One region of the Rhizobium sp. N324 genome, then DNA from elsewhere that is predicted to be linked to it. Evidence: predicted binding sites of a transcription regulator. Region 1 holds the regulator's gene; each other region holds the start of a gene.
What was found. Region 1 encodes PhoB, which activates phosphate uptake and scavenging genes when phosphate is short. Its sites were predicted from a motif close to TGTCATNNANCTGTCAT; they were not measured.

Region 1 (7,829 bases):
TCGAACAGAATGTTCTCGCTGCCGGCTGCAAGGCTTCGGGCGCAACCGACGTCATCGCCAAGGAAATCTCCGACAAGGCCGCTCAGACGAAGGCCTGCGTCGCAGTCCGCAAGGACGGCGCTGCTGTCGACATCGACGGCGACTATCCGGAAACGCTCGCCCGCATCGCCGCCAACAAGACCGGCGTCGGCGTATTCGGCCTCTCCTTCTATGAAAACAACGCCGACAAGCTCAAGGTTGCCAGCATGAGCGGTATCGTTCCGTCGACGGAAACGATCGCCAACGGCACCTATCCGGTTTCCCGCCCGCTGTTCTTCTACGTCAAGAAGGCACATCTCGGCGCCGTTCCCGGCCTGAAGGAATACGTCAACTTCTTCGTATCCGACCAGATGATCGGCCCCGACAGCCCGCTCGTCGAATACGGCCTGGTTGCCGCTCCCGATGCCGAGCGCGACGCGATCCGCAAGGACGTCGAAGCCGGCAAGTCCATGTAATGACTTTGCCGGCGCGGCGCTGCAAAGCCCGCGCCGGCATTGCCTTGTCCCTTCGTGCCGGCGTTTCCGGTGCGGCAGGGTTGAATTCATTCCGCATGATTGGAAGCTGAAGGCAGGCCGATGAGGCTGCCGGGCTTTGGGGCTACGGGCCTGGGGACGTAACGAATGAGCACATCCATCATACTTTTGTGCCTTGTGGTGATCGGTGCCGCCGCCTATCTGGTCGCGCGCAGCCGGGCCACAGCACTTGCCGGAGGCAAATCCTCCGCATTGCATTCCCGGCCGGCCTATTACGGCGCCTATGCGGCGATCTGGGCCGTTCTTCCCGCCCTCATCGTGCTTTGCGTCTGGCTCTCGGTCAGCCCCGGCATCATCCAGTCGTCCGTTCGCAGCCACTTTCCTGACGACGTCAAGGCGCAGGCCGCCGTCGAGCAGGATCTCGGCTATTCGATGGTGGCGACGGTCGCCCGCGGCCTGACGATGCTGACCGCGGATGAAACCGCGGCGATCGGCACCGATCCGGCGGCACTCCAGGCCAAGCTCAGCGAAAAGGGCGTGCCGCTGGCCGGCCAGCCGCTGCCTTACATGCTCGGCGCCGCCAAGACGCTCAACGCCATGAGCATGACCAGCCGCCTCGCCATGACGGCGGTGGTCTTCATTCTTGCCGTTGCCGGCGCCTTCTATGCGTTGCGCGCCATCGCCCCCCGCTTCCGCGCCCGCAACCGGGTCGAGCGCGTCATGCTCTGGGGCCTGCTGCTCGCCTCATCGATCGCCATCCTGACGACGATCGGCATCGTGCTGTCCATGCTGTCGGAAGCGGCGCGCTTCTTTGCCGCCGTTCCCGCCGCCGACTTCTTCTTCGGCACCGTCTGGGATCCGCGTTTTGCCGGCGCCGGCAGCTCGTCCTTCGGCCAGTTCGGCCTGATCCCGCTGCTGCTCGGCACGCTTTATATCGGCCTGGTCGCCATGCTGGTCGCCGTGCCGGTCGGCCTGTTTGCCGCCATCTACATGGCCGAATATGCCTCGCCGAAGCTGCGCGGGATCGCCAAGCCGCTGCTCGAAGTGCTCGCCGGCATTCCGACGATCGTCTACGGCTTCTTCGCGCTCGTCACCGTCGGCCCGTTCCTGCGCGATTTCTCTGCTCAGATCAGCGGCCTGCTCTCCGGCAGCTACACCAACTTCATCCAGGCGCAGAGCGTTCTGACCGCCGGCATCGTCATGGGCATCATGCTGATCCCCTACGTCTCGTCGCTGTCGGACGATATCATCACCGCCGTGCCGCGGGCGCTGCGTGACGGTTCGCTCGGTCTCGGCGCCACGCGCTCCGAAACAATCAAGAAGGTGGTTCTGCCGGCAGCACTTCCCGGCATCGTCGGCGCGCTGCTGATGACCGCCTCGCGCGCCATCGGCGAAACCATGATCGTCGTGCTGGCCGCCGGTGTCGCCGCCCGCATCCAGATCAACCCCTTCGAGCCGATGACGACGGTGACCGTCAAGATCGTCAATCAGCTGACGGGTGACCTCGAGTTCACCTCGCCGCAGACGCTGGTTGCCTTTGCTCTTGGCATCACGCTGTTCTGCATCACGCTTTGCCTCAACATCTATGCGCTCTACATCGTGCGCAAATACCGGGAGCAGTACGAATGACGGATATTGTTTCTCCCACAACAGGCGTCACCATCTCCAAGGCGCCGGCGCGCCGCGATATCGGCATCAAGCGCCGCTACGCCGCCGAGCGCCGGTTCCAGGCCTATGGCATCGCCGCCATCGCCTTCGGCCTCGTCTTCCTGTTCATCCTGCTGTGGACCGTGATCGGCAAAGGCTACACCGCCTTTCAGCAGACGGCGATCACCCTGCCGATCGAATTTTCCGAGAAGACGATCGACCCCAGCAACAAGCGTGCGACCGACCCTTCGGTGCTGATCGCCGCCAACTATCCGGTTCTGCTGCGCGATGCGATCGTCAAGCAGCTGAATATCAACGCCTCGAGTAAGCCTGACGTGCGCGATGCATCCGCCATGCTTTCCAAGGGGGCGCCGATCCAGCTGCGCGACATGGTCGTCGCCGACCCGTCGATCATCGGCAAGACGGTCAATGTCACCGTGCTCGCCGACGCCAATGTCGACAGCGCCAACAAGGGCCAGATCGATCTTTCGGTCGATGAGAAGAACCGCAAGGTCAACGACAAGCAGGTTGGCTGGATGAACGAGCTGAAGGCGAGCGGCGCTCTGCACAAGCAGTTCAACACCGGCCTCTTCGTCAACGGCAATTCCAGCCGTCCGGAGGCCGCGGGCCTTGGCGTCGCCCTCATCGGCTCGCTCTACCTGATGCTGATCGTGCTGGTGCTCGCTCTGCCGATCGGCGTTGCCGCCTCGATCTATCTCGAGGAGTTTGCGCCGAAGAACCGGTTGACGGATCTGATCGAGGTCAACATCAACAATCTCGCCGCGGTTCCCTCGATCGTCTATGGTCTGCTCGGCCTTTCCGTCTTCATCAACTTCGTCGGCCTGCCGCGTTCGGCGTCGCTGGTCGGCGGCCTGGTGCTGACGCTGATGACCCTGCCGACGATCATCATCGCGACGCGCGCGGCATTGCGCGCCGTGCCGCCGTCGATCCGCGCCGCAGCCCTCGGCCTCGGCGCGTCGAAGATGCAGATGGTGTTTCACCATGTTCTGCCGCTCGCCATGCCCGGCATCCTCACCGGCACGATCATCGGCCTGGCGCACGCGCTCGGCGAAACCGCGCCGCTGCTCCTGATCGGCATGGTCGCCTTCGTCGCCAACGCGCCGATGACACCGCTCGATCCCTCGACGGCCCTGCCGGTGCAGGTCTATATGTGGGCCAACGAGGCCGAACGGGCCTTCGTCGAGCGTACTTCGGGTGCCATCATCGTCCTGCTCCTGTTCCTGATCGTCATGAACATGGGCGCCATTCTCTTGCGTCGTCGCTTCGAGCGCCGCTGGTAAACGGAGTTACAAGATCATGAACATGTTGACGGAAGCTGCAGTTGAAAAGGCGCTGGATCAGAAGATGAGCAACGTCCCGTATAAGATGATCGGCCAGGATGTCTCGGTTTACTACGGCGAAAAGCGCGCGCTTTTCGATGTGAACCTGAACATTCGCGAAAACACCGTAACCGCGCTGATCGGCCCGTCGGGCTGCGGCAAGTCGACCTTTCTGCGGAGCCTCAACCGCATGAACGACACGATCGACGGCTGCCGCGTCGCCGGCAAGATCACGCTGGACGGCGACGATATCTATGATCCCGATATCGATGTCGTCGAACTGCGCGCCCGCGTCGGCATGGTCTTCCAGAAGCCGAACCCGTTCCCGAAGACGATCTACGAAAACGTCTCCTACGGCCCGCGCATCCATGGCCTTGCCAAGTCGAAGGCCGATCTCGACCAGATCGTCGAGACCAGCCTGCAGCGCGCCGGCCTCTGGAACGAGGTCAAGGACCGCGTGCATGAATCCGGCACCGGCCTCTCCGGCGGTCAGCAGCAGCGCCTCTGCATTGCCCGTGCCGTCGCCGTCAGCCCCGAAGTCATCCTGATGGACGAGCCCTGCTCGGCGCTCGACCCGATCGCCACCGCCAAGGTCGAGGAGCTGATCCACGAACTGCGCGAAAATTACACGATCGTCATCGTCACCCACTCCATGCAGCAGGCCGCGCGCGTCTCGCAGCGCACCGCCATGTTCCACCTCGGCAATCTGGTCGAGGAGAACGACACCGACAAGATGTTCACCAATCCCGACGATCCGCGCACCCAGGACTATATCATGGGCCGCTTCGGCTGATTTTGGCGTCACCAAGCCTTCCCGTTATTCGAGGATAAAGCCCCATGGCATCGACACATATTTATTCTGCCTATGATGATGATCTGAAGTTCCTGTCCCGGCGGATTTCCGAAATGGGCGGCCTGGCCGAGCAGATGGTCGCCGAATCCGTCCGGGCGCTGGTCAACGGTGATACGGCGCTGGCCCAGAAGGTCATTTCCGACGACGTGATCCTCGATCACGCCGAGCGTGAAATCGGCGACAAGGCGATCGTCACCATCGCCCGCCGCCAGCCGATGGCCGCCGACCTGCGCGAAATCATGGGTTCGATCCGCATCGCCGCCGATCTCGAACGCGTCGGCGACCTCGGAAAGAACACCGCCAAGCGCGTCATCGCCGTGCAGAGCACCGGCGTTCCCCGCAAGCTGGCCCGCGGCCTCGAGCATCTGTCCGAGCTGGCGCTCGTCCAGCTCAAGGAAGTGCTCGACGTCTACACGACACGCGCCGCCGACAAGGCGAGTGCGATCCGCGAGCGCGACAACGAGATCGACGCGATGTACACCTCGCTGTTCCGCGAGCTCCTGACCTACATGATGGAAGATCCGCGCAACATCACCAGCTGCACGCATCTTCTCTTCTGCGCCAAGAACATCGAGCGCATCGGCGACCACGCCACCAACATCGCCGAGACCATCTATTACATGGCTACCGGCGCACAGCCGGAAGGCGACCGTCCGAAGGACGACAGCGCCAACACCGTCGGCGCGGTCACGGAATAACCGCCTAAACCAGACGATTGCGTGCGCGCCCATGTGGGGCGCGCAAAGAGGTCGCAGCCATTTTTTGTGAATTTGCGCAGGATGCATTGCTTAAATCACCCCCGGTTTAAGGATCATGCGCGAGGAGACCGACACGCATGATCCCGAGAGTTGCAGTTGTTGAAGACGAGGAAGCCCTGAGCGTGCTTCTCCGCTACAATCTCGAAGCTGAGGGCTTCGAGGTCGATACCATCCTTCGTGGCGACGAGGCCGAAATCAGGCTTCAGGAGCGCACGCCCGACCTTCTCATCCTCGACTGGATGCTGCCCGGCGTCTCCGGCATCGAGCTTTGCCGGCGCCTGCGCATGCGGCCGGAAACCGAGCGGCTGCCGATCATCATGCTGACGGCGCGCGGCGAAGAGAGCGAACGCGTCCGCGGGCTTTCCACCGGCGCCGACGATTATGTCGTCAAGCCCTTCTCGACCCCCGAGCTCGTCGCCCGCGTCAAGGCGATGCTGCGCCGCGCCCGTCCGGAGGTTCTCTCCACCGTGCTGAAATGCGGCGATATCGAGCTCGACCGCGAAACCCACCGCGTCCACCGCAAGAGCCGCGAAGTCCGCCTCGGCCCCACCGAATTCCGCCTGTTGGAATTCCTGATGTCGTCGCCGGGCCGGGTCTTCTCCCGCTCGCAGCTCCTCGACGGCGTCTGGGGCCACGACATCTATGTCGACGAACGCACCGTCGACGTCCATGTCGGCCGCCTGCGCAAGGCGCTGAACTTCTCCAACATGCAAGACGTCATCCGCACCGTCCGCGGCGCCGGCTATTCGATGGAAGCCTGAGCCGCCATCCTGCCGCCGTCCGGGCGAGGGAGCCGCGTAACGCAAAACGCGGCCGATAGATCACCGCACGCTGCGGTTCCTGCCGCGGACGTTCCCCCACCCTCCGTCGTCCTCGGGCTTGACCCGAGGACCCATGCGGGTGGGCACTTCGTTTCTGTTGAACTGACAAGGCGACCGCGGTCGACAAATTCAAGCGCAGCGCTTGCGGCATGGATACTCGGGTCAAGCCCACTGCTGTCCGGTTAAAATATCTGGACAGGTTGCATGGCATTGATTCTATTCGTTTTCAGACGTTTCGCGGCGTTCTGGACACGAATTGGAGATCAATGTCATGCGGCACGAGAATAGCGTTTTTCACCAGCTTCAACAGTATATTCCGTGGGCGGTGTTCGATCGTCTTGTGGACAAGCATAATGCCGACCACCGGGTGCGCCGGCTGACGGCGAAGTCGCAGTTCCTGGCGCTGCTTTTTGGCCAGTTGTCGGGCGCTGCCAGCCTGCGCGAGATCGAGGCCGGCTTGCTCAGCCACGAGGCGAACCTTTATCACCTGGGCGCTCGCAGTGTGGCCCGTGCCACGCTGGCGGATGCCAATGCCAAGCGCCCGGCAGCCTTGTTTGCCGATCTGTTCTCCGTCATGGCTGCCCGTGCCAGTCGAAAGATACGCCGTCATATCGGCGATACGCTGCGTATATTGGATGCCACACGCGTCCAGGTCTCCTCGCTGTATGGCGGCTGGGCCGACATGGTTGGCGGCAAACGGGCCATCAAACTGCATGTCTGCTACGATCCGCACGCCGACGCGCCGCTCGCCATGACGCTGACCGGTCAGAGGACGAACGACATCATCCCGGCCAGGGCGATCGACATTGCTGCGGGCGTCACCTATGTCTTCGATCTTGCCTATTACGATTTTGCCTGGTGGGCCGAGATCGATAGAAAGAGCGCCCGTTTCGTCACCAGGCTGAAGAGCAATACCCTCGTCGCCACGATCGCCGAACAGCCAGCCGATGAAGCTGCGGGCATTCTCTTCGACAGGATCGGGCTCCTGCCGCAAAGGCTCGCCGGTTCCCGGCAGAACCCCTTTCAGGATCCGGTGCGCGAGATCGCCGTCCGCATCAGGACCGGCAAGGTCATCCGCCTCATCACCAACGACCTCGACGCTCCGGCAGCCGAGATCGCCACCCTTTACAAGCAGCGTTGGCAAATCGAACTCTTCTTCAAATGGATCAAGCAGAACCTGAAGATCCGGCATTTTCTCGGAACCTCGGAAAATGCCGTGCGCATCCAGGTCTTCGTCGCGCTCATTGCCTATCTGCTGCTGCGAATGGCCCAGGCAGCCCAGAAAGACATCGCTCAGCCGCTCGCATTCTCAAGGCTCGTGCGCCTCAACATCATGCATCGCAGGGCAATCGGCGCCCTGCGAAGACCGCCGGCAATCACCAAAGCAGATCCACGGCAATTATCACTGCCCATCACCGCAAGTTAAACCGGACAGCAGTGGGTCAAGCCCGAGTATGACGGAGGGTGAGGGAGCACGAGCAGCAAGAAGCGAGAGGTCTGGAGCAATTCCAACAAAATGGGCGAACGGTTTTGCGTGGAAAGCGCGGAAACAAATGGCGGCAATTCCAATAACCGCTACGCTTACGGTTCTTGCCGCATAGGTTCCCCCACCCTCCGTCGTCCTCGGGCTTGACCCGAGGACCCACCGCCACAAGCACTTCGGCTCGATGTGGTTACCGCCAACGCCATGGCCGCAAGCACTGCTTTCGCATCACCACAGCGTAAGATACAGATCATCCCACCCAGGATTCATCGCCTCGACCAGATCGACCTTCCATTGCCGGTACCAGCGTTTCAACGACTTCTCCCGCTGGATCGCACTGGCGATATCCCAATGCTCCTCGTACCAGACGAGACGGGTGCATCCGTATTTCCACGCAAAGCCCGGTGTCAGCCCT
Region 2 (7,829 bases), on a different replicon from region 1:
CTGATGGGCGACGTGGCCCTGCAGTCGGGCGACGCCGTGGCTCCCGGGCTCGATATCGCCAAGGCGTCGCTCTTCGGCGCCGACGGGGCGCGGCTCTGATGCGCCCCTTGGTTTTCTCGCAATTTCCGGCGCGCTGCGCGCCGTTTTGAGCAATCGCTCCAGGACAGGATTTGGAAAGACATGTCTGAGATCGTCTACGATGCGCTGGTGATCGGCTCCGGCGCGGCGGGTTCCTTCGCGGTCAAAGAACTGACGGCCCAGGGGCTGTCCGTACTGCTGCTCGAAGCTGGTCCGGCCGTGGGTCCCAGGGATTTCGACCCGGCGCGCAAGAAGGCACCCGCCAGCAGCATCAATATCTGGGAGCGGGCGCGGGCCACAATCAAGGGCCAGCCGATCCAGGCGCGGGCGGCGTTTTTTACCGAGCGCTTCAGCCACTTCTTCGTCAACGACCGCAAAAATCCCTATACGACGCCAAAGGGCGAGCCCTTTCTCTGGATCCGCGGCCGCCAGGGCGGCGGGCGTCTCCACAGTTTCGGCCGGGTGCTGCTGCGCTGGACCGACGATGATTTCAAGATCCGGTCGCGCACGGGCAAGGGCGTGGACTGGCCGGTCTCCTATGACGAGCTGGTGCCATTTTATGAGGAAGTGGAGGCCTATCTCGGGCTTTACGGCAACAAGGATGATGTGCCGACCCTGCCCGACGGCATCTATGCCAAACCGGCCAGCCTGACGCCGGCCGAACAGATCTTCAAGCAGGCGGTCGAAAGCCGTTGGCCGGAGAGGCGCGTCGTTTCCTGGCGCTACATTGCGCCGGACGTCGAACGCATGCCGCGGCCGCTTAAGGATGCCAAGACCACCGGCCGGCTGACGGTCCGCTACGACGCCGTCGTTCGCCGCATCACCACGGACGAGAAAACCGGCCGCGCCACCGGCGCCGAATTCATCGACCGCAATACGGGAGAAGTATCGACGGCGCGTGCCGCGACGGTGGTTCTTTCCGCCTCGCCGATAGAGAGCGTGCGGCTGCTCCTGAATTCGGCTTCGGCAAGACATCCTGACGGGCTCGGCAACAGCTCCGGCGTCCTCGGCCGCTATTTCATGGATCAGCTTCCCTGCCTCGCCTTCGGCTCCTTCTCGAAGGCGAAGGGCTGGGCGCCCGACGATTCCGCTCCGACCGACCCGTTCTACAATCCGTCGGGTGGGATCTTCATCCCCCGCTTCGGTGAGGGCGATGCCGCCCGCGGCGATTTCGACTACCAAGGCAGCGTCGGCCGCGCGCCGGTCTCAGGCGCCACCGATGCGCGCCTCGCCTTCTTCGGCTTCGGTCGCATGCTGCCCTATGCCGACAATCGCATCACGCTCGATGTCAGGCGCAAGGACGCCTGGAACATTCCCGTGCCGCATATCCGCTGCGTCATGCAGGCGGAGGAGCAGGCGCTGCTTCGCCGACAGGAGGAGACGCTGATCGCCATGATCAGCGAAGTCGGCGGCGAGCTCGAATTCATCGGCTCGCCCACCGGCCTCAAGGAGATGGGCAAGGGCGCCTTCCCGGATGCCGATGCCTTCAGCCGCTTCATGTTCCGCACATGGTTCCGCAAGACCATGTGCATGGGTGCGGCGATCCATGAAACCGGCGGCGCGCGCATGGGCGAGGGCCCGGAGGCTTCGGTGCTCAATCCCTATAATCAGGTCTGGGATGCCCCGAACCTCATCGTCACCGACGCCAGCGCCTTTCCCGGCAGCGGTATCGCCGGCACGACGCTCACCGTCATGGCCCTGACGCTCCGCGCCTGCCGAAACCTGGTCGACCGGTACCGGGCGGGGCAGTTTTAAGGCGCGCTTGGAACGAGAGACTGGGGTAACCGTTTCAGCTCGATCAGTGGTCGTCATATAACCTTCGCACTGACATGCTCCTGTCAAGAAAAGCAGGAAGGAAAAACCCATGTCGCAATCACATCAGGACCAGCTTAACCGGATAAAGGCCGAAATCGCCGACAGCTTCGATGAGGAGCTGGAAATGCAGATGGAGGAGGATCGGCTGGACGATCTGGTCGCCGAGGGAATGTCGGAACCTGCCGAGCAGACGCTCGAGCGAAAGATCTACTTCCGGGAACTCTTCCGGCTGCAGCACGAGCTGGTGCGGCTGCAGGATTGGGTTCAGCACAAGAAGTTGAAGGTGGTCGTGCTTTTCGAAGGCCGCGATTCGGCCGGCAAGGGCGGCGCGATCAAGCGCGTCACCCAGAGGCTCAACCCGCGCGTCTGCCGGACCGTCGCGCTGCCTGCCCCGACCGAGCGGGAGCGCCATCAATGGTATTTCCAGCGCTATGTCCCACACCTTCCCACAGCCGGCGAAATCGTGCTCTTCGACCGCAGCTGGTACAACCGCGCCGGCGTCGAGCGCGTGATGGGGTTCTGCACCCCTGACGAACTCGAGGAATTCTTCCGCTCGGTGCCGGAATTCGAACGCATGCTGGTCCGTTCCGGCATCGTGCTGATCAAATACTGGTTTTCGATCACCGACGAGGAACAGGAATTCCGCTTCAAGATGCGTATTCACGATCCGCTGAAGCAGTGGAAGCTCTCACCGATGGATATGGAAAGCCGTGTCCATTGGGAGGAATATACCAAGGCCAAGGAAGAAATGCTGGTGCGCACGCACAGCAAGGATGCACCCTGGTGGGTGGTACAGGCCGTGGACAAGAAACGGGCGCGGTTGAACTGCATCGCCCATCTTCTTGAGCAGATCCCTTATGAGGATGTTCCCAAGCCGGACATCGAACTGCCGGACCGCATCCGCCACGCCGACTATAACAGGGCGCCGGTTCCGCCTGAAATGCATGTGCCGGAGCGCTATTGAGCGCATAATCATACCGGTTGTCTGACGTTTCTGGCATCGCTACACCACGCATCAGTGTGGTGTAGCGATGCCCCTGGGCTTGGAGCGTCGTCAGGCAGCGATATCAGCCATAAGGTCCAGTTCCGCGACGGCATCATCCGGCAGCACCAGCGCGGCAGCGGAAAGATTCTCCCTCAGATGGGCGACGGACGAGGTGCCGGGGATCAGCAGAATATTCGGAGCGCGCCGCAGCAGCCAGGCGAGCGCGACCTGCATGGGCGTCGCATGAAGACGCGTGGCGACATCGGACAGGGTGGAGGACTGCAGCGGGCTGAAGCCGCCGAGCGGGAAGAAGGGCACATAGGCGGTGCCTTCGCGCGCGAGTTCGTCGATCAGGCGATCGTCGGCCCGATGGGCAAGATTGTACTGGTTCTGCACGCAGACGATCTCGGTGATTCCGCGCCCTTCGCCAATCTGCTTCGACGTGGCGTTGCTTAAGCCCACGTGACGAACGAGGCCTTGCCGCTGGAGATCGGCCAGCGCCGTCAGGGGTGCTTCGATCGATCCTTCGGCGGGGCCATGCAGATCGAAGGCGATCCTGAAGTTGACGACATCGAGCACGTCAAGGCCGAGATTACGAAGGTTGTCGTGCACGGCCGCGGTCAGCTCTTCGCGCGAGAAAGCCGGAATCCAGGATCCGTCCGCGCCGCGCCGTGCGCCGATCTTGGTGACGATGACGAGATCGTCGCGATAGGGATGAAGCGCTTCCCGGATGATCTGGTTGGTGACGTGCGGGCCGTAGAAATCGCTGGTGTCGATGTGGTTGACGCCGCTCGCGACTGCCTCGCGCAGCACGGCCAAGGCCGCGCCATGATCCCTGGGCGGGCCAAACACGCCGGGCCCGGCAAGCTGCATGGCGCCGTAGCCGAGCCGCTTCACGCTGCGGTCACCGAGTTTGAAGGTTCCGGACTGATCGATGATGGACATGATCTCACTCCTTTCAAGAGGTGACCCCAAGATAGGCGTTGTCGGCGCGCGTGATAATTCGCTACAATCCGCACAGGCCGTGCGGAGTGGCGAACAGTGAAAGTCGATTTGGGGGATCTCAACGCCTTTGTTGCGGTGGCGCGGGCCGGCGGTTTTCGCGAGGGCGCGCGGGCCAGCGGCAGCAGCGCCTCCTTCCTCAGTGAGGCGGTGCGCCGCCTGGAGGCCGACCTCGGCGTCAGGCTCTTCAACCGCACGACACGCAGCGTCGTTCCGACCGAAGCAGGCAAGGGTTTGCTGGAGCGGCTCGGCCCGGCTCTGACAGAGGTGGAGTCTGCGCTCGACGTGGTCAATGGATTCCGCGACAGGCCGGCTGGATCGCTGCGGCTCAATGTGCCGGTCAGCGCCGCGCGGCTGGTGCTGCCCGCCATCGTTCCGCCGTTTCTCGCCGCCTATCCCGACATTCGTCTTGAGGTGATCACCGAGGAGAGCTTCGTCGATGTGCTTGCTGCCGGGTGCGATGCCGGCATCCGTTATGACGAACGGCTGGAGCAGGATATGATCGCCGTGCCGATCGGGCCGCGCGTCCAGCGTTTTGCCACCGCCGCCTCCCCTGACTATCTCGACCGCCATGGCCGGCCGCAGCATCCGAGCGAACTTCTTCGCCACGCCTGTCTGCTCGGCCGTTTTGCCAGCGGCGCGCTGACGACGCCATGGGAGTTCGAGCGAGAAGGCGAAATGGTGCGGGTCGACCCTTCAGGACCGTTGATCGTCCGGGTCGGCGGGGCGACCGATCTGACCGTCGACGCAGCGATAGCGGGCACAGGGGTCGTCTGCGTTTTCGAAGACTGGCTGCGCCCGCATTTCGAGAGCGGCGCCCTCGAGCCGATCCTTGAGCCGTGGTGGCAGCGCTTTTCCGGGCCGTTCCTCTATTATCCCGGACGGCGGTTGGTGCCAGCGCCGCTCAGGGCATTCATCGATTTCGTCAAAGCCTCGACCAAGCAGGCCTGAACAGCGCTTGCATGTGTCAAAGCTCGACCTCGGCATTGTCGCCCATATCAGGCTTGCTGTTGGAAACCGCTGCGGCCGCCATTTTGATATAGCTGATGATGGTGCCCGGGCTGTCCCAATATTCGGCCGAAGACGGGGTCATCTTCAGCACGCGGATGGAGGGATCGTCGGGATTGTCCCACCAGGCCTTGGCCGGCGTCGCCCATAACTCGCGGATCTTCCCGCGATCGTTCTGGACCTCGGCAGTGCCTGACACGGAAACATATTTCTGTCCCTTGGTGTCGGCAAAGGCAAGGCACACATTTGGCCAGCGGGCGATCTGATCGTCCTTGTGGCTGGCCACATCGGTCAGAAAATAGACCGCATTCTCGAGCTGGGCACTATAGGCGGACATCGGGCGCGCGCGCAGATCGTCACCACTGCGGGTCGTCAGCATGCAGAACCCTATTCTGTCGATCAGTTCCCATACCCGTGTCGCATCGTCATGCTCGGCCATCGTCGTCTCCATTTGTGCCAGAGGGAGACGACGTAACCATTTGCCCGGGCCAATGTTCCGCATATTCGACCACGGACACATCTGCTGCGCTGGTGCCTTAATGTACGCTTGGGGTTTCCATGACCATTGCGAAGTCTTCAGCGACCAGTTCGCTGACGGCGATGAGGATTTCCTCGCGGGAAAAGCCTGAGGTCAATGCGCGATGGATGAGATCCTGCAGATCCGGCTCCACGACATCGCGGCAATCCTCGAGGCGTTCTTCTGAAACAGTGAGGCTATTCAATTCGTCCATTGTCTGTCCTTTCCAGGAATGCAACCGTCGAAGCTTGGCAAGCTGGTCGTACGCTCTTTGGCTGGAATTGCTCTAACGGGCGGCCGCCCGCTTCGGTCTGGCGATCAGGCCTTCACGCTGCAACTGCTTGCGTGCCGCCTTGCGCTGCCGGCTGATCGCCTGCGCCTTTTCCCTGACGCGCCGTTCGGAGGGTTTCTCATAGGCGCGCCGTTCCTTCATTTCGCGGAACAGGCCTTCGCGCTGCATTTTCTTTTTCAAAACCCTGAGGGCTTGATCGACGTTGTTGTCTCTGACGAGTACCTGCATTTCGAATTCTCCTTTTCGTAAGATATGGCGAGCGATCAGCCGAGCTGCTCGGCGATCAGCGCCTGCAATTCGCGGCGGGTAAGAAGGCAGGGAGACGGCTTCCAAGTCCTTTTGCGGTTGACGGCTTCGTCACGCTCCCGCGGGTTGGCCACCGCAACCGCGGTGGCTGTATTTGTATCGTTCAAAAAAAATCCTTTACCGGCGATTGCCGGCATCATCGATCGTTGTGGGTTTGACCATCGCGTTGCCGCAAGGGCGCGTCGATTCAGCCGATGTACAAGCGTCTCGTTCCCAAGCCGTGACGGCTTCGAGTTCCGCTTCAGCCCTAAAATAGTCGTCGGCGAACGCGATTGCAACGTATAGCCCGGCATGGCCGGGTTCGGCGCCGGGAATCGCCCTTAGATATATTCATTGCCGATCTTCAAGTTAGCCGGGTATAGATTTAGTCGGATTTTCTTCAATTTGGCTTGAAATTGAAAATATTCCGTCGCGAATGAAGCAATGACAATATCGGGGACGGCATTAACCTTTCATTAAATAACCTATTGACTTGCAGTATTAATAGGTTGTTAAAGGGGCCGCTTGCAGAGGTCAAAACTGACCCGCCATAATAATTTAAGGAGAGAGCGATGGCTTCGCCGATACACGCAACCGATGATAGTGCAACATTTCTAGAAACCGACGTTATTTCAGGAAATCTGCTTTCCAACGATTCATCCGACAACGGCCACCTGTTCCTGCGCGCCTTCGACGGCGCGACGGTTAACGCCAAGGGCGGCAACAGCCAGATCACCGAGATCCAGGGCGACTACGGCACGTTCTTCGTCAAGCCGGACGGCAGCTACACCTATGTCCTGAGCGATGCCGCCAAGATCGGCTTCGCCAACGGCGAATCGTACCAGGAAAAGGTTTCCTACAAGATCTCCGACGGCAGCGGTCACACCGATGTCGGCCTGTTCACCCTGAACATTCAGGGCGTAACCCAGATCAAGCCGGTCGCTGTCGACGATGTCTTCAGCTTCACCGAAGGGCATGCCATCGGCGGCAACGTGCTGGACAACGACATTGCCGGCGACAACGGCAAGATGTTCCTCCGCCAGTTCCTGAGCACGCAGGTCGACGCCAAGACTGACGCCGTTACCGACGTTGCCGGCACCTACGGCACTTTCCATGTCAAGTCGGATGGCACATTCACCTACGACCTGAATACTGATCTGGTTGCGGGTCAGACCTACACGGAAGTTCTCCGTTACTACAAGATCTCCGACGGCGAAGGCCACACGGACACTGCCAAGGTGACGCTCAACATCACCGGCACGGATTTTGACTCGTCCCATATCGTTTGATCGACAACGATAGATCAGGGAATACGACGCCCGCCGCGCAATCGGCGGGCGTCTTCGTCTATCCGCCTGCCTTTAGGCAAAGTCCGGCTGGACCGGCAAAATAATTATTTTTAGCTAGTTCTTATATATGCCGGGGAAGGGTAGTCTCGAAGTTCGGAGGACACGCCCTTGACCGAACACATCGAACCCAAGCAAATTGAGACCGATGATCTGACGAAAGTCTGGTCGGTGACCGAGTTCTGCGCGCGCCATCGGATAGACGCAGAGGAACAGGCACTGTTGCTCAAACTTTTCGGGCCATTCGCGACAGCCTGCGAACTGCTCCACAATGCCAAGCGCGCCCCACGATTCAGATGAGTCCGTCTCTATTCCCGCGTTGATCTTCTCATAAATGCCATTAGTCGGCCGGTGAACGAGGCTGCACCAGATATCCCTTGATCGGGTCGCACCTGCCTGCGCGCCTTTCGCAAACCTCTTCCGTACCTTTCGAGCCGCGGACGATTCCTGAATAGCTCCTCACCTTCTGCACAAAATCTGCAATCCGGCGCGGCATGTTGC
Region 3 (7,829 bases), 340 kb from region 1:
GACAATGCCACCGAGACCTCGGCCGGAATGCCGTATTTCAAGCCGTGCGCCTCCCACCAGACGGCGAAGGAGCCCGACTGCTCCATGGCGGCAAATCCTTGGAGGGAGACGGAAAGATGGTCTTCGCCGCCGGCGTCGCGGTGGCGGGTGATGACGCGGCGGGTGAAATGAACCTCGGCACGGCCGGCGAAATGCCGGGCGGCAAGGTTCATCAGCGTGTCCTTGCCGGCGCCGCTCGGCCCGACGACGACGACCATGATGCCGCGCTCGGCTCCGGCTCCTGGATGGGGTTCGTACGGGCTCATGCGACACGGCGTCCTTGGCGCCAGACGGAGCGTGTCACCGGCACGCCATGCGAACGGTGGACGCGGACGAGATCGGCGCGCAGCCCGGTGGCGATCCGGCCGCGGTCGTTGAGACTGACGGTGCGCGCCGGCGTCGACGTCACCATGGCGATCGCCTTCGGCAGGGTGATGCTCTCGACTTCATCGGCGAGGATGAAGGGCGCATGCAGCAGGCTGAGCGGCACGTAATCGGAAGACAGCACGTCGAGCACGCCCATCTCGGCGAGGTCGCGGGCGGCGATATTGCCGGAGTGGGATTTGCCGCGCACGATGTTCGGCGCGCCCATCAGCACGCTCATGCCATGTTCGTGCGAGGCGCGGGCGGCATCGAAGCTGGTCGGGAATTCGGCAAGCCGCACGCCGTTGTCGATCGCCTCGTCGACATGGGAGAGCGTCGCGTCGTCATGGCTTGCGACGGTGATGCCGCGCTCGGCGCAGACCTTGGCGATGGCATTGCGATGCGGTGTCGAATTGCGCGCCGATTCCGCCTGGCGCTTGGCGACGAAGCGCGCGAAGACCTCGTCGCTTAAGCCCCGCTTCTTCTGATAATAGAAGATATATTGATCCATCGTCTGGAACTGCCGCTGGCCGGGGGCATGATCCATCAGCGAGACCAGGCGCACATGCCGGTCGTTTTCGAAATCGGCGAAATGTTCGAGCACATTGTCGGCCGAGACCTCGCAGCGCAGGTGGAGGAGATGCTCGGCGCGCAGCCGGCCTTCCTTCTCCGCCGACTGGATGGCATCGGCCATCTCGCGCATCTCGCCATGTTCGAAGCCGCCGTCCTCATCAGCCCCCATGCGCAGGCAGTCGAACACCGTGGTGATGCCCGAGGTGACGATCTGGGCGTCATGCGCCTGAACCGCGGCCGTCTTGTTCCAGCGGATGCCGGGACGCGGCTGATAATGACCTTCGAGATGGTCGGTATGCAGCTCGACGAGGCCGGGAATGATGTAATCGCCTTCGAAATCTTCGCCGGCTACCGAGTTGCCTTCGGAAATGTCGGCGATCTTGCCGTCGCGAATGACAATCGAGCCCGCGAGGATGTCATCCTCGAGAACGATGCGGGCGTTGGAAAACACGGTCTCTTTGCTCATCTCGTCGGGTCTTTCAGCTTTTGGCGCCGGAAAGCGGCAGCCAGGAATGAACTTTGAACGGGGCGCCGCGCGTTTCCTCGGTGAAGACGGCGAGGCCGGAAATCGCAAGCGGCCGGTTGGTGAAAACGGCAAAACGCTCGGTCAGAATGGTTTTCATCACCGCGGCGCGTGGCTCGGGCACCTGGCCGGTGAGCGTCATGTGGAAGCCGAAATCCTCCATCACATAGGGATAACCCCAGCGCTGCAGATTGGCGCGCTGGCTGTCGCTGAGCTTCTCCGGGTTGCGCCGCGCCATATCGGCTTCGGACAACGCTGCGCGAAACGGTTCGAAGGACCTTACCACCTTCGCGGCGAAATCCTGAAGCGGTTGATGAACAGAACCCGGAACAAGGGCAAAAAAACGGCCGAGCTGGCCAAGCACCAGTTCGGGAATCTCGAAGGCTTCAGTGCGCGCGGCAAACTCCTCGACGACGGCCATCAGATCCCTCTCGGTGACCGAAGCGGCGAGCGAAAACGGCGCCTTGATCGTCGCGTGAAAGCCGTAGCGGCGCGGATCGGCGGTCAGGTCGAACTGCTCTGCCGCACCGAGTTGCTCATGCTCCGGTGCAGGATAGGTCTCGTCACTGAATGCATCGCGGCCGAGCCAGCGCGAGGCCGCGCCGGTCAGGGGATCATCCTTCGGCGGCGAGAAATAGAGAGCGTAGCGCAAGGCTTTTATCCTGGGGATCGTCGAAATGGGGAGCGCAATGTGCAGTGATTTGGCGGCGAACCGCAAGCAGGTTCCCGGCTAAAAGATTTCCGTGACAGAATGATGATGGCGGCAGCGCCGCCACAGCCTTTCCGGCCGATGGCTCAGTGGGTTTTCGTGCCCATCAGCCGGTGGCGCAGCGCGTTCGAGGCGGCGTCGAAAAGGAAGACGACGAGCAGGATCAGGATGACCATGTAGGCGACGTTTTCCCAGTTGGCGTTGGTGCGCATCGCCTCCCAGAGTTTGAGACCGATGCCGCCGGCGCCGACGGCGCCGATAATCGTTGCACCACGCACGTTCGATTCCCATTGGTAGAGCGTCTGGCTGACGATGACGGGAACGATCTGCGGCATAATGCCGTAACGATGGACCAGCACGGTTTGAGCGCCGGTTGATTGGATGCCTTCCCGTGGCTTGTTGTCGATATTTTCCAGCCCTTCGGAATAGAGCTTGCCGAGCGTGCCGGTCTCGGTGAGGAAGATCGCGCCGCTGCCGGCAAGCGGGCCGGGGCCGAGGGCGCGGGTCAGGAACAGCGCCCAGATCAGCATGTCGACCGACCGCAGGAAATCGAAGAAACGCTTGAGGATCTGATTGAGGAGCCGGTTCGGCGTGATGTTGCGTGCCGCCAGGAAGGCGAGCGGGAAAGCGGCGAGCGACCCCAGCAGCGTTCCGAGGAATGCCATGACGATCGTCTGGAAAAGTTTGGTCCAGACGTCGCCATGCTGCCATTCGCTGTTGTTCCAGATGTCGTCGAAGGCGAGCGACAGGTTGGACTGGTCGGGCTTGATGCGCGGCCCCGAGACGATGAGGCTGACGACCTCGCCGATCGGCTTGTCGAAGAAGGACGATTGCGTGTCGAAGACGAAATTCGCCCAGCCGATGAAACGCTTGCGGATTTTCACCCGGTCGACGGAAATGCTGACATTGCCGGCAAAGCCGAGATCGGCAAGCACATTGTCGTCATAGACGGTCATCCAGCCGGGCACTGGCCCGACCACCTTAGGCGCACCGCTCGTGACCTCGACGGGGACGCTGATGCCATGCGCGGTGACGATCGTCTGGCTCTTCGAGACCGTGACGGTGCGGCTGGCGCCGCTGATCGAAACGGTGATGCTGTCATCGGGATTGTCGACGAGCCAGTCGGGATGGGGATTGTCGCCGAGCGGCGAGAAGCGCGGATACCGCACTTCGATCGAGCCGTCGTCCTTAATGCGGAATTCCGGCTGAACGTCGTAGCTTACCCATTGGCTGAGATAGATGCCGACGCGCTCCCAATGGGCTTCGGCGAACAGCTTGGGCAGGTCGAAAAACCAGACGGCATAGAGGCTGTAGAGCAGCGTCGCGATCAGGATCATCAGCCCGCCGAAACGCTGGCGGAACGAGCGGTGGAAATATTCCGGATAGTGCGCTTCGATCTCGTGCATCCGGTTGGCGTCGATCACCGTCATGGCGGCCTCAATGTTGCAGGAGGAAGGCGTGCTCGCCGACGAGGCGGCGACGCAGCCATGCTGAGAACTGGTCGACGGCGACGATCGTCACGAACAGCAGCAGAACGAGCGCCATCGTCTTGGCGCCGAAGCCGCGCGAGATCGACAGCTTCAATTCTTCGCCGATGCCGCCGCCGCCGACGGCGCCGATGATGGTCGAGGCGCGCACGTTGATCTCGAGCCGCAGCAGCGCATAGGAGGTGAAGTTCGGCAGCACCTGCGGCAGGGCGGCGAAGCGCACGCGCTCGCACCAGTTGGCGCCGACCGCTTTCATGCCCTCATGCGGCTTCATGTCGATATTCTCGGCCACCTCGTAGAAAAGTTTGCCGAGCGCGCCGATCGTGTGCAGGGTGATGGCGATGATGGCGGCGACCGGCCCGATCGACAGGATCGCCGAAAACAGGCCGGCAATGACGATCTCGGGGAAGGCGCGCAAAAATTCCATCAGGCGTTTGGTGAAGATGCGCAGCGGCCATGAACGCGTCAGGTTGCGCGCGGCAAAGAAGCTCAAGGGAACGGCAAAGACGAAGGCGACGATCGTCGAGATCAGCGCCACGTTGATCGTCACGATCATCAGCTCGAAATATTCGGGAATGTAGAAGGCGCCTGAGATATAGACGCGGCCCTTGTCGAAATTGAATTCCTCCCCGCCCTTGTCGTTCACGCTCGCTATGTCGAACAGCGCGCGCCAGACGTCGTTCCAATCCTTAGGGATGAGCCAGCTCAGGAAATCGAAAAGATGCGGCAGGCGGTCGAAGAAATGGCCGGCATTGCTCTCGTCGGCGAAGCGGACGGAGCTTGCGAAAGCCGCAATCAGAATAACCAGGCCGAGGATGGTGTAGAAGCGGCGCCTGGCGACCATCCGCTCCCAGGCGGTGCGGATCTCCCTGGTGCTCTGCATCTGCGGCTGTGTATCGGCAACAGTCATGGACGCCTCGCCCGGTTACAAAGAAGGGCGGCCGTTTCCGGCCGCCCCGCATTCAAGAGGCCGATCAGCCGCCGATGGCAGCTTTGCGGACTTCGACGACGGTGTTGTAGAACTCGTGCTTAACGGGGGCATAGCCCTTGTAGTCGCCGCCTTCGATCGCGGCGAAGCACTTGTGATCCTTTTCCGGCAGCGCCGTGAAGAAGGCTGCAAGCTTCGTCTGCCAATCCTCACCGAGAGCGTTGCGAACGACGAGCGGGCCGTTCGGGATCAGCGGCGACCGCCAGACTTCAACCAGCTTGTTCGGATCGACGGCGCCCTTGTCGACTTCCTTGCGGAACGTGCCCGAGGTGTAGCCGTCCTTGAAATCGCCGATGCCCGACGAGTCGTCGACGGCGACGTCGACCTTTCCGTCATAAGCGGCGAGAAGGTTGTTCTCGTGGCCGCCATTGAACTGCGTGGAAGCGAAGAACTTGTCGTTCGGCATGCCCGTGTCCTTCGGGATCTGCGTCAGCGGAACGAGATAACCCGAGGTGGAGTCCGGATCGGCGTAGCCGAGCTTCTTGCCCTTGGCGTCCTGGATGGTCTTGATACCGGATGATTTCAGGGCGAGGCCGATCGAGTGGTAGCCGGTCGAACCATCCTTCTGCTGCGTCGTGAGGATCGGCGTGACAGCCTTCGGATCCTTGATGTAGACGGCTGCGTAGCCCGAAGCGCCGAGTTCGGCGAAGTCGAGCGTGCCGCCGAGCAGGCCCTGGATGACGCCGTCATAATCGGCGGCCGGGAACAGCGAGACCTTCTCGAAGCCGAATTCCTGCTTCAGGTGGTCGGCGAGGCAGGCATAATTGCGCAGGCGGTCGGTTTCGTTTTCGCCGCCGAGGATGCCGATGCGGAATTCCTTGAGATCTGCAGCATTGGCGGCGCCGGCGAGCGCGAAGAGCGCCGTTGCCGCAAAGAGTGCTTTCTTCAACATGTGTCTCTCCTATTGACCGGTATTCCCCGGTCTCCCGTTACGAAGAAGTGTGCCCTTGACGCGGGCGCTCGATCGCGGCCGCCTCGCTCAGAGGCCGGCCAGCGCCAGCGGTTGGACGCCGGCGGGTTGATTGTCTGCCCGCTCGGGAGCGATGTTGATCGACGTCGAGGTCATCGTTTCGTCGATGCCGGCGCCGTCCTTGTCTGTCCCGTAGATCGCCTTCACCGCCTCGGCGGTCAGCTCCGACGGCTTGCCGTCGAAGACGACGCGGCCGCCGGCCATGCCGACGATGCGCTCACAATAGTTGCGGGCGGTATCGAGCGTGTGGAGGTTAGTGATGACGGTGATGCCCTCGCGCTCGTTGATGTCGCGCAGCGCATCCATGACGATCTTGGCGTTCAGCGGATCGAGCGAGGCGATCGGCTCGTCGGCGAGCACCATCTTCGGGCTCTGCATCAGCGCCCGCGCAATCGCCACGCGCTGCTGCTGGCCACCGGAAAGCGTGCCGGCCGGCTGTAGTGCCGTCTGTTCGATGCCGAGGCGTTCGAGGGCTGCGATGGCGTATACACGTTCTTCGCGGGTGAAGATGTTGAGCAGGCTGAGAAGCGTCGAGCGGTGGTTGAGGCGGCCGAGCATGACATTGGTGAGAACATCGAGGCGCGGCACCAGGTTGAACTGCTGGAAGATCATTGCGCAGTCGCGTTGCCAGTTGCGCAGCGCCCCGCCGCGAAGCCCGGAAACCTCGACGCCGGCGAAATGAATGGTGCCGGAGCTCGGCTCCTGCAGCCGGTTGATCATCCGCAAGAGCGTCGACTTGCCGGCGCCGGAACGGCCGATGATGCCGACCATCTGGCCCTGCGGGATGGCGAGCGTGATGGAATCGACGGCGAGCTTTTTTCCGAAACGGCGTGTGACATTCTTGAGCTCGAACATCATGCTCTTCCCTTGCGATCCAGGCCTTTGGTCAGGATCGCATTAGTCCCGCTTGATGAACCTCGCGTGTCATATTTGTGTAGTTCGTGTCACAATTCTCAGCGCCTATATCGGAGGTTTAGCCACCATATCTCGCTAGAAAATCTTCCGCGCTCAGGTTGCGAAAATCCTGCAACGCCTGGCGCAGAAGGTCATGGTCCCAGTCCCACCAGGCAAGCCTGTCCATGCGCTCGCCGACCGCTTTCGAAAAGCGCTCGCGGATCAATTTAGCCGGCACCCCGCCGACGATCGAGTAGGCCGCGACATTCTTCGAGACGACCGCGCCGGCGCCGATCACCGCGCCGTTGCCGACGCTGATGCCCGGCAGGAGCGTCGCCCCATGGCCGATCCAGACGTCGTGGCCGATCGTCACCCGGTTTGCGCGCCGCCAGGCGAAGAAGTCTTCCTCCATGTCGCCGTCCGGCCAGTAGTCGGCGGCGCGATAGGTGAAATGATGCAGTGTCGCGCGCCAGGTCGGATGGTTGGTGGCGTTGATGCGCACGGCGGCGGCAATATTGACGAACTTGCCGATCGTCGCGCACCAGATGGAGCCGTCCTGCATGATGTAGGAATAGTCGCCGAAGGTGGCTTCGCTGATGCGGCAGCGTTCGGAAACCTCCGTAAAGCGCCCGAAGCTGGACTCGCTGACCGAGGCTGTCTCGTGGATAGAGGGTTCAATGCCCAGCTTGCGGCTCATGCGGCGATCTTTCCGGGAGAGAAGAGCTGGACGTCGAGAATGCGGTCGGCGACCGCCTCGCGGACTTCTTCGTCGTGGAAGATGCCGAGAAGGGCGACGCCCGCCTGCTTCTTCTCCTCGATCATGCCGACGACGACGGCACGGTTCCTGGCGTCGAGCGAGGCGGTGGGTTCGTCGAGGAGCAGGATTCTGTGCTCGGTGATGAAGCCACGGGCGATGTTGACGCGTTGCTGTTCGCCGCCGGAGAAGGTGGCGGGCGGGAGTTGCCAGAGCGCTTCCGGCAGGTTGAGCCGGGCAAGCAGGGCGCCGGCCTTCTCCCGTGCCGCGACGGCGTCTTCGCCGCGCGCCACCAGCGGTTCGGCGACCACGTCGATTGCCGCCACGCGCGGCACGGTGCGCAGGAACTGGCTGACGTAACCGAGCGTATGGCGCCGGACGTGGAGCACGGTGCGCGGGTCGGCGGCGGCGAGGTCGACGATGCGCCCGTCGTGGCGGATGAGGATCTGGCCGGTATCGACGGCGTAATTGCCGTAGATCATCTTCAGCAGCGAACTCTTGCCGACGCCCGATGGGCCGCCGAGCACGA
Region 4 (7,829 bases), 1.3 Mb from region 1:
CTCGGCGCGGCGGGCGATCGCCTGCAGGTCGCGCGGCTTGCCGGCGATCTTCTCGATGGCGGCAATGGCGACATCGGTTGCAAGATAATCCGGCTTGTGGCCGACGCCGCGAACGGTGATGAGTTCGGAGCCTGCTATATCGCGGGCCAGGCCGCGCGAATGCAGGTGCTCCCAGACGATCGCGTCGCTGTCGCCTGTGATGATGACGGTCGGTGCGGTGATCTGCGCATAGAGCGGCGACTGTTGCTTCACATAGGCAAGCAGTCTTTTTAAATCGGCGGCGTTGTTGTGGAAAGCGTCGGGTCGCAGCACCAGCGACGGACCGGTCTTTTCGATGTAGTCGGCCGGGCGCGGATTGGGGCGGAAGACGTTCAGCGTGCCGCGCTCCAGCCGGCTCAGCCCAAGCGGCACGACGATCGCGTGGTTGAAGAGCCAGCCGAGAACCGGCACGGTGGCCACGTGATAATACCAGTCGATGCCGCCCGGCCAGGGATGGGTAGCGGGCGCCAGGAAGAGCAGACCGGCGGTCTTGTCGGGATGGCGCAGGCCGAAGGCGGCGGTGATCGCGCCGCCGAAGGAATGGCCGACGATGATAGCTTTTTCGATGCCGCGCTTTTCCATCAGCCTGGCGACCGCATCGGCCTGACCGGAGGGCGCGGCGTTGTCAGGGCCGCCGCGTTCGGAATAACCGTGACCGGGACGATCGACGAACAGCATTTCCGCCCGGCCTTCGAGTGCGGCGCGGAAGGCGACGACCTGGTCGAGCAGATTGCCGCTGGCGCCGTGAATGAAGACGAGGGCCGGCAGATCGGCATTTTCGGGAGGCTCGATATGGACGGCATTCATGCGGTAACCGCCGACATCCGTCAGTTCGCCGATATTCGGATAGGTACGCTCGAATTGCCGCGCCTTGTAGGAGGAGTAACCAATGGCGGCGGCGAGCGGGGCGAGAAGAGCGGAAACTTCTGCAAGCATGATCTTAACGGGCGATAGTTGTGGCTATTTTGCGGAGAGCGGACGCCTTGCGTCGTTTCCCGTCTCCGGTTCTAGATTGCGCGGCTTGACCGGCGATCAAGATCACGCCCCGAGGATCAAGTGCGGTTGCCGGCGAGTTTTTCCGCAAGCGTGTTGGCCTGTTCCTGCGCGGTACGTTCGGCGGGATAGATATCAAGAAAACGCTCCCAGGCCTTCAAGGTCAGCTGGTCGTTGCCGGAATTGCTGAGGATCGCCGCCAGGCCGGAGAGCGCGCCGAAATGGCGCGGCTCGAGATCGAGCACGCGTTCGATATCGGACATCGACTTGCGATAATTGCCCATGACGAAATTCAGCGTCGCGCGACGGTTCCAGCTTTCGGCATAATCGGGTTTCAGCGCAATCGCCTCGTCGAGGAAGTCGAGGGCGGCGGGATTGCGCTTTTCCTCGATCGCCTTGTCGGCCCACTGCATCAGCAGGTTGATGGTGGCGCTGCCGGAATCGTTCCATTCCATGCGGATCTCATTGGCGATGCCGCTGGCTTTGTCGGGATCGCGCTCGCGTTTCAGCTGGCTGAAGAGCTGGTCGAGGTGCTGTTTCGGGGAGGAATTGACATCCGCCTGCTCGACGATAACGTCCTTTTCCGCCGCAGTGGCCGGAAAGGTGGCGGTGAAGAGGATGAGCGGCAGCGCCGCTGACGTCAAAGCAAAAAAGCGCATGGCGGACATATTAGCCCGCCAACGCCGAAGATCAAACAAATTTGACGTGATCACCGCAGTGACCCACCGGATATCTGCCGACGCAAGCCGCGCGGGCGAAGCGATCCGGACGCGCGCGAAATCAGCCCTGACGAGCCTTGTAGCGCGGGTTCAGCTTGTTGATGATGTAAATGCGGCCCTTGCGGCGAACCAGACGGTTGTCACGGTGGCGAGCCTTGAGCGACTTGAGCGAATTCTTGATCTTCATTTTTCTGATCCGCGATCTCTGTGGGGGAATTCACATTCGCCCGTATCTTTTAACAATCAAAAGCGCGCCGTCGGGCGCGCTGTTTAGGTGGGGGAGCAGATACCCCGTCACCTTTTCCGTGTCAACCGCATGACGGTGTTTTTCCCAAGGCGCAAAGGTGTTTTCTCAGGCCGAAACCGGTGATTTCGGCGTCAAGGTGGTGACATGGCCCATCTTGCGGCCGGGACGCCATTCGGTCTTGCCGTAGAGATGGACCATCGTATCGGAGCGCTTCAGCCAGCCGGGAACGGCCAGGATATCGTCGCCGATCAGGTTCTGCAGGACGCAGTCGGAATGGCGATCGGCATTGCCGAGCGGCAGGCCGGCGACGGCACGGATATGTTGCTCGAACTGGCTGACCACGCAGGCGGCCTCGGTCCAGTGGCCGGAATTGTGGACGCGCGGCGCCATCTCATTGGCAATCAGGCTGCCATCGGCAAGCACAAAGAATTCGATGCCGATAACGCCGACATAATTCAATGCTGTGAGGATCTTTTCGGCCGATCGGCGCGCGGCGTCCGCCGTCGCAGGCGAGATCGCAGCCGGAACCGTCGAGGTGTGGAGGATGCCGTTGCGATGGACATTTTCGGCGGGATCGAAGCAGACGACCGTACCGTCGGTGGCGCGGGCGGCGATGATCGAGATCTCACGCTCGAAAGCGACGAAACTTTCGAGGATCAGCGGCACGGCGCCGAGCGCGGCATAGGCGCAATCAACGCTGTCGGCCACCGAGCGGAAAACCTTCTGGCCTTTGCCGTCATAACCGAGACGGCGGGTCTTCAGCACACCCTGGCCGCCGAAATCCTCAAGCGCGGCTTCGAGATCGGTCTGGCTGTCGACCGCGTGGAAGCGGGCGGTCGTTATGCCGCAGCCATTGAGAAAACGCTTTTCGACGAGGCGGTCCTGAGCGGCTTCCAGCGCCTTTGGCGGCGGATAGACCGATACGCTTGCGGAGAGCATCTCGGCGGCTGCGACCGGCACGTTTTCGAATTCGTAGGTGACGACATCGCAGAGATCCGCAAGTTCGGCCAGTGCCGCCGGATCGTCATAGGCGGCGATAATCTGCCGGTTGGCGAGCTGGGCGGCCGGGCAGTCCGCCTGCGGCTCGAGAATGACCGTGCGAAAATTCAGCCTGGCGGCGGCAATGGCCAGCATGCGGCCGAGCTGGCCGCCGCCGATGATGCCGATCGTTCTTGCCGTCATAGGTCGTCCATCGGGTATTCGGCGACGGCGGCACTCTGGCGCTCGCGCCATTCGTCGAGCCGGTCGGCGATTTCTTCGTCGGAAAGGGCAAGCACGGCGGCGGCGAGCAGGGCGGCATTGACCGCACCGGCCTTGCCGATGGCAAGTGTTCCCACCGGAATGCCCGCCGGCATCTGCACGATGGAAAGAAGGCTGTCCTGGCCTGACATGGTTTTGGATTGGACCGGTACGCCGAAAACCGGCAGCGGCGTCATCGATGCGGCCATTCCCGGCAGGTGGGCGGCGCCGCCGGCACCAGCGATGATGACTTTGAAGCCCTCCGCCCGCGCGCCCTTGGCAAAATTGACCAGCCGGTCGGGTGTGCGATGCGCCGAAATGATGCGCGCGTCATAAGGGATCTCAAGCGCCTCCAGCGTGTCGGCGGCGTTCTTCATGGTCTCCCAGTCGGACTGGCTGCCCATGATGATGGCGACGGACGGTCTGTCTGTCATCATTGTTATCCCCTCAGGCGATGATGTCAGGGATGATCTGATCTTCCAGCTTCGAAAGCCTGTCCTTGATGACGAGCTTCTTCTTCTTCATGCGCTGGATCCGCAGAGCGTCGCATCCGATCTGGATCATGGCGTTGATCGCGGCGTCGAAATCCTCGTGCTCCTGGCGCAGCCGCGCAACTGTGAGCCTGATTTCCGCCTGTTCCTGATCGGCCATATGCATTCCCCGTTGTCGTCCTCGGACCTTGTCCGATCTGCCGATGATTTCCGCAAGCTCCTATCACCAAATACGGGTAACGGCTAGTTAGTCTTGATCATGAAATTGCCATCCAGTCTTCATCTTTTGGCCTTCGACAAGCCTTCAAAAATATGTCACAGTCCGCCGCGTTGACACCTTGATCCCCGACGATGTTGGCCGGGGAGGGTAAGAGGAAGGAAGGGTCAAATGACAGTTCAAGCTCATCTTGAATCACTCCAGAAAAAGCATGTCGCTCTCGAAGAGGAGCTGCACGCGCTCAGAACAGCTCCCTCTATCTCCGATACGGAAATTGCCGAATGCAAGCGCCGCAAGCTGCGCATCAAGGACGAGATTATGCGTCTCAAGTCATCCGTCCACTGATCTTCCCAAGGGTCGCCGGTCGATCATCTTGCGAAAGAAAAGGTAAATCCATCCATTCCGCCTGAAATCAGCAAGACCCGGTGATTTTACACCAGAATTGCGCCAGCCCGATGCCAGCGGCATCGCGGCTGGGCTTTTACGAGCTGCGGCGCATACCATTTCTATAAGTCGCATCGCGTACTTTGCGCGTCTGAAAAGACGAGCGGCGCTGTGTGCTTATGTCGTTGACCTGCCGTCCCTTTCGGTCAACGCTTGATCATCGAAGACAGGGCAAATGCCGTCAGCGTGTCACGCACCCCTTGCATCGCCGAAACCTCTTGCCAGATTTCGCGGATGCGGTCTGCCGCGCTTGCCTCAACCCGCACGACCAGGTCGAACTCACCGCTCATGACGTCGCAGGAGACGACCTCCGGTATCCCTTTGAGCGTCTGGATGACGTCGCCGCCGCGCATACGGTCGTGACGATACACGAAGATCATTGCTGTGATGGCTGCCCGCGGCTTTCCGTCGCCTACGACAATCGTATAGCCCTGAATCAGGCCGTCGCGTTCCAATCGCTCGATGCGTTGGCGAACGGCGTTGCGCGACAGGTGGACTTTTTCGGCCAGTTCGGCGTGGGGAATCCGGCCGTTGCGGGTTAGCTCGGTTAGAATGCGCTCGTCGGATCGGTCGAGGATGCGCTTCATGGCCGGATATCCTGAATGCAGTCCTTGGCGGAGAGGAAGACCCGCTGTGTGGCGGCTTCGAGATCGGCAAGTCTGTCGTTCTGCGCAAACATGGTGGCGGCCGCTGCCATGACGAAAGCCGGCACGGCCCGCCACTCCGCTTCGCTGAGGGACCTGATGTCGTCGTAGCCAGCGAGCAATGCGCTGACGAGCGTCCTCTCGAGAGTGCCGTCTGCTGCCACAGCCCAATGCACTATGACCTCCGCGAGTTCGGCGATCAGAACATCATCATGGCGCAAGCGGAAATTGATGACGCCGCTCACCATCTCGTCGAGGAAGAAGACGTTGTCGCGATTGAGCGCACCGTGCACAGGACCTTTCGGCAGCCCGAGCGAGGCTCGTGTTGTTGAACGCCTCAGTGTCTCGTGGATTCGTGCGACACAGCTCCCAAGCGCATGGCATTTGCCCGGAGTGACTTCGCTCAGTCGAGAGCCTGGCACAAAACCGACAACGGCGACAAGCTTGTCCGACACGGTAATCGTCGCCGCACCGGCGTCGGTGCGAAAGGTTGCCGGACAGGGAATGCCGGCGCCAGACAGCGTTTCCATCGTTCGGAAGGCCCCCTCGAGGTCGAAGGGGTCGGCCTCGCTTTCGAATAAGGTGACAATGAACTCACCGCGCGCGGAGCGGAAAAGGTAAGTGGTTTCGGCGTCACCATCGGCAATGCCGATCACCGATGTAAGACTTCCCAGACGATAGGCCGTCGCGATCCTCCCGCAGTCTGCCTCCGACAGATCTGTGAAAACAGCCATTTTTGCTTTCCTTCAGTGTTGCACCGACCCGTCGGCCCCGATGTTCTTCATGCCGAAGATCGTCTCGATCTGGGCTGGCGGCAGACCACTGTCGCGCTCGACCGCCTCTCGCAGCGGAATTCCTTCGGCAAGGGCGGTGCGGGCAAGCGCGGCCGCCCGAGCATATCCAACGAAGGGATTGAGGGCTGCGGCAAGAATTAGAGCGCCGTCATGAAGCGCCCGGCAACGCTGTGAATCCGCCTCGATGCCGTCGATGCACCGTGTGCGAAGCGCATCCATTCCTTTCACCAACAGCCGCATGGATTGTAGGATGTTGAGCACGATGACCGGCTCCATGGCGTTCAGCTGGAGTTGCCCGGCGCTGGCAGCGAGTGTGACCGTCAGGTCGTTGCCAATGACCTGGAAGCCGATCTGGTTCACCAATTCGGGGATCACCGGGTTGACCTTGCCCGGCATGATCGACGAGCCCGCCTGCATGGCCGGAAGACGAATCTCGCCAAAGCCGGCGCGCGGACCACTCGACAGGAGACGGAGACCGTTGCAGATCTTGGAGAGTTTCACCGCCAGGCGCTTGAGCATGCTCGATACCGAAACAAAGGCGCCGGTATCGGACGTGGCCTCGACGAGATTTCGCGCCGGGCGAACGGCGATGCCGGAGATCGTGGATAGGTGTGCACAGGCCGCCGCCGAGAAGCCCACAGGTGCGTTTACGCCGGTGCCGATTGCCGTCCCGCCGAGATTGACCTCTCGCATCAACTCGGCTGCGGCGAGAAATTGCGTGATGTCTTCTTCCAGCGTCTCGGCAAAGGCTTCGAACTCCTGACCAAGGAACATTGGTACGGCGTCCTGAAGCTGCGTTCTCCCGACCTTAACAATATCGCCGAAGGCTTCCCCTTTGCGCCGGAAGGCGACCACCAGAGCAGATAGCGCCGAACAGAGTTTCTCCCCTTCCCGCAACACAGTCAGCCGGATTGCTGTGGGATAGACGTCGTTGGTCGATTGGCAAAGGTTTACGTGATCGTTTGGATTGACTGCGTCGTAGCTGCCAGCCGGCCGGCCGATCTCCTGAAGCGCCAGATTGGCGATGACCTCGTTGACGTTCATGTTGGTCGAGGTGCCCGCCCCACCTTGCATCATATCGATCGGAAAGTGCGGCGTTAGGATTTCACCGGCGATCAGCCTGTCGCAAGCCCGATCAATCGCGGACGCGATCGCGGGGTCGAGCAACCGCAGCTCCAGATTGGTGGCGGCCGCAGCTTTCTTGACCATCGCGAAAGATTGAAGAAACCCGGGAAAATCCTGCAGTTTAATGCCGGAAATATCGAAATTATCGACTGCCCGAAGCGTATGAATGCCAATCAGAGCGTTGGCCGGTAATTCCCGACTTCCCAAAAGATCTGTCTCGATGCGCGTTATCGACATGGCCCCCGCTCCTTCCTTCTCTCCGCTCAGTTGGAAATAGCCTGATGAAGATCGCCGATCAGATCGTCGGTCGCTTCCAGCCCGACCGACAGGCGGAACACGCCGTCGCCGGCAAAACGGCGGTAATCCTCGAGCTGCTCGCCGGTCAGCTGGTAAGTGGATTTCATCATTTCCTGCGTGTCGAGCAAGACGACGATCGAGCGCTGATGACCGAGCGAGAAGGTATAATGGGCGACTTTGAGGCGTTCGGCGAGTTGTCGCGCCATCTGGCCGGGATTCTTCACCCGGAAGGTCACGATGCCTCCGAACATATCCATCTGGCGCTTCGCCAGATCATGCTGGGGATGGGAAGCAAGTCCGGGATAAGTCACCGTCTCCACAGCGGAATGGCCCTGAAGGAAGACCGCGATCTTCGCGGCCGACTCCGAGATCATGCGCATGCGGGGAAACAGTGTATCGATGCCGCGCATGATCAGCCAGGCGTTCATGGCCGGCATCGACGCACCGAGATAGACGCCGGCGCGCGAGCGGATTTTCTCAACCAGTTCCTTCCGCCCGCAGACAACTCCACCCAATGCGTCGCCATGGCCGTTGATGAATTTCGTGAGCGAATGGATGACGAGATCCACGCCAAGCAAGA

Region 2: ppk2 (polyphosphate kinase 2) is a predicted target of PhoB. The motif match lies at 1,885-1,901, and genes of this name have one in related genera.
Region 3: AMK05_RS01000 (DUF1045 domain-containing protein) is a predicted target of PhoB. The motif match lies at 2,242-2,258, and genes of this name have one in related genera.
Region 4: AMK05_RS19015 (YdcH family protein) is a predicted target of PhoB. The motif match lies at 3,995-4,011, and genes of this name have one in related genera.

The regions. Positions count from the first base shown of each region.
Region 1 is NZ_CP013630.1:560,396-568,224, forward strand. It holds gene AMK05_RS02745 (substrate-binding domain-containing protein) at 1-494, shown strand, start outside; gene pstC (phosphate ABC transporter permease subunit PstC) at 660-2,141, shown strand; gene pstA (phosphate ABC transporter permease PstA) at 2,138-3,460, shown strand; gene pstB (phosphate ABC transporter ATP-binding protein PstB) at 3,477-4,292, shown strand; gene phoU (phosphate signaling complex protein PhoU) at 4,337-5,050, shown strand; gene phoB (phosphate regulon transcriptional regulator PhoB) at 5,188-5,871, shown strand; gene AMK05_RS02775 (IS4 family transposase) at 6,203-7,357, shown strand; gene AMK05_RS02780 (GIY-YIG nuclease family protein) at 7,643-7,829, opposite strand, start outside.
Region 2 is NZ_CP013631.1:280,048-287,876, forward strand. It holds gene AMK05_RS23605 (ABC transporter ATP-binding protein) at 1-99, shown strand, start outside; gene AMK05_RS23610 (GMC oxidoreductase) at 181-1,833, shown strand; gene ppk2 (polyphosphate kinase 2) at 1,943-2,857, shown strand; gene AMK05_RS23620 (aldo/keto reductase family oxidoreductase) at 2,948-3,823, opposite strand; gene AMK05_RS23625 (LysR family transcriptional regulator) at 3,920-4,831, shown strand; gene AMK05_RS23630 (pyridoxamine 5'-phosphate oxidase family protein) at 4,848-5,327, opposite strand; gene AMK05_RS23635 (hypothetical protein) at 5,425-5,619, opposite strand; gene rpsU (30S ribosomal protein S21) at 5,692-5,925, opposite strand; gene AMK05_RS34725 (hypothetical protein) at 5,961-6,296, opposite strand; gene AMK05_RS23650 (Ig-like domain-containing protein) at 6,555-7,271, shown strand; gene AMK05_RS23655 (hypothetical protein) at 7,440-7,628, shown strand.
Region 3 is NZ_CP013630.1:218,401-226,229, forward strand. It holds gene phnN (phosphonate metabolism protein/1,5-bisphosphokinase (PRPP-forming) PhnN) at 1-305, opposite strand, end outside; gene AMK05_RS00995 (alpha-D-ribose 1-methylphosphonate 5-triphosphate diphosphatase) at 302-1,441, opposite strand; gene AMK05_RS01000 (DUF1045 domain-containing protein) at 1,455-2,150, opposite strand; gene phnE (phosphonate ABC transporter, permease protein PhnE) at 2,294-3,637, opposite strand; gene phnE (phosphonate ABC transporter, permease protein PhnE) at 3,645-4,604, opposite strand; gene phnD (phosphonate ABC transporter substrate-binding protein) at 4,669-5,574, opposite strand; gene phnC (phosphonate ABC transporter ATP-binding protein) at 5,662-6,507, opposite strand; gene AMK05_RS01025 (DapH/DapD/GlmU-related protein) at 6,626-7,243, opposite strand; gene phnL (phosphonate C-P lyase system protein PhnL) at 7,240-7,829, opposite strand, start outside.
Region 4 is NZ_CP013630.1:3,926,345-3,934,173, reverse strand. It holds gene AMK05_RS19045 (alpha/beta hydrolase) at 1-975, opposite strand, end outside; gene AMK05_RS19040 (hypothetical protein) at 1,092-1,700, opposite strand; gene ykgO (type B 50S ribosomal protein L36) at 1,813-1,938, opposite strand; gene AMK05_RS19030 (5-(carboxyamino)imidazole ribonucleotide synthase) at 2,104-3,180, opposite strand; gene purE (5-(carboxyamino)imidazole ribonucleotide mutase) at 3,177-3,671, opposite strand; gene AMK05_RS19020 (YdcH family protein) at 3,685-3,888, opposite strand; gene AMK05_RS19015 (YdcH family protein) at 4,117-4,290, shown strand; gene AMK05_RS19010 (Lrp/AsnC family transcriptional regulator) at 4,536-4,976, opposite strand; gene AMK05_RS19005 (phosphotransferase) at 4,973-5,767, opposite strand; gene AMK05_RS19000 (aspartate ammonia-lyase) at 5,780-7,189, opposite strand; gene AMK05_RS18995 (trans-sulfuration enzyme family protein) at 7,216-7,829, opposite strand, start outside.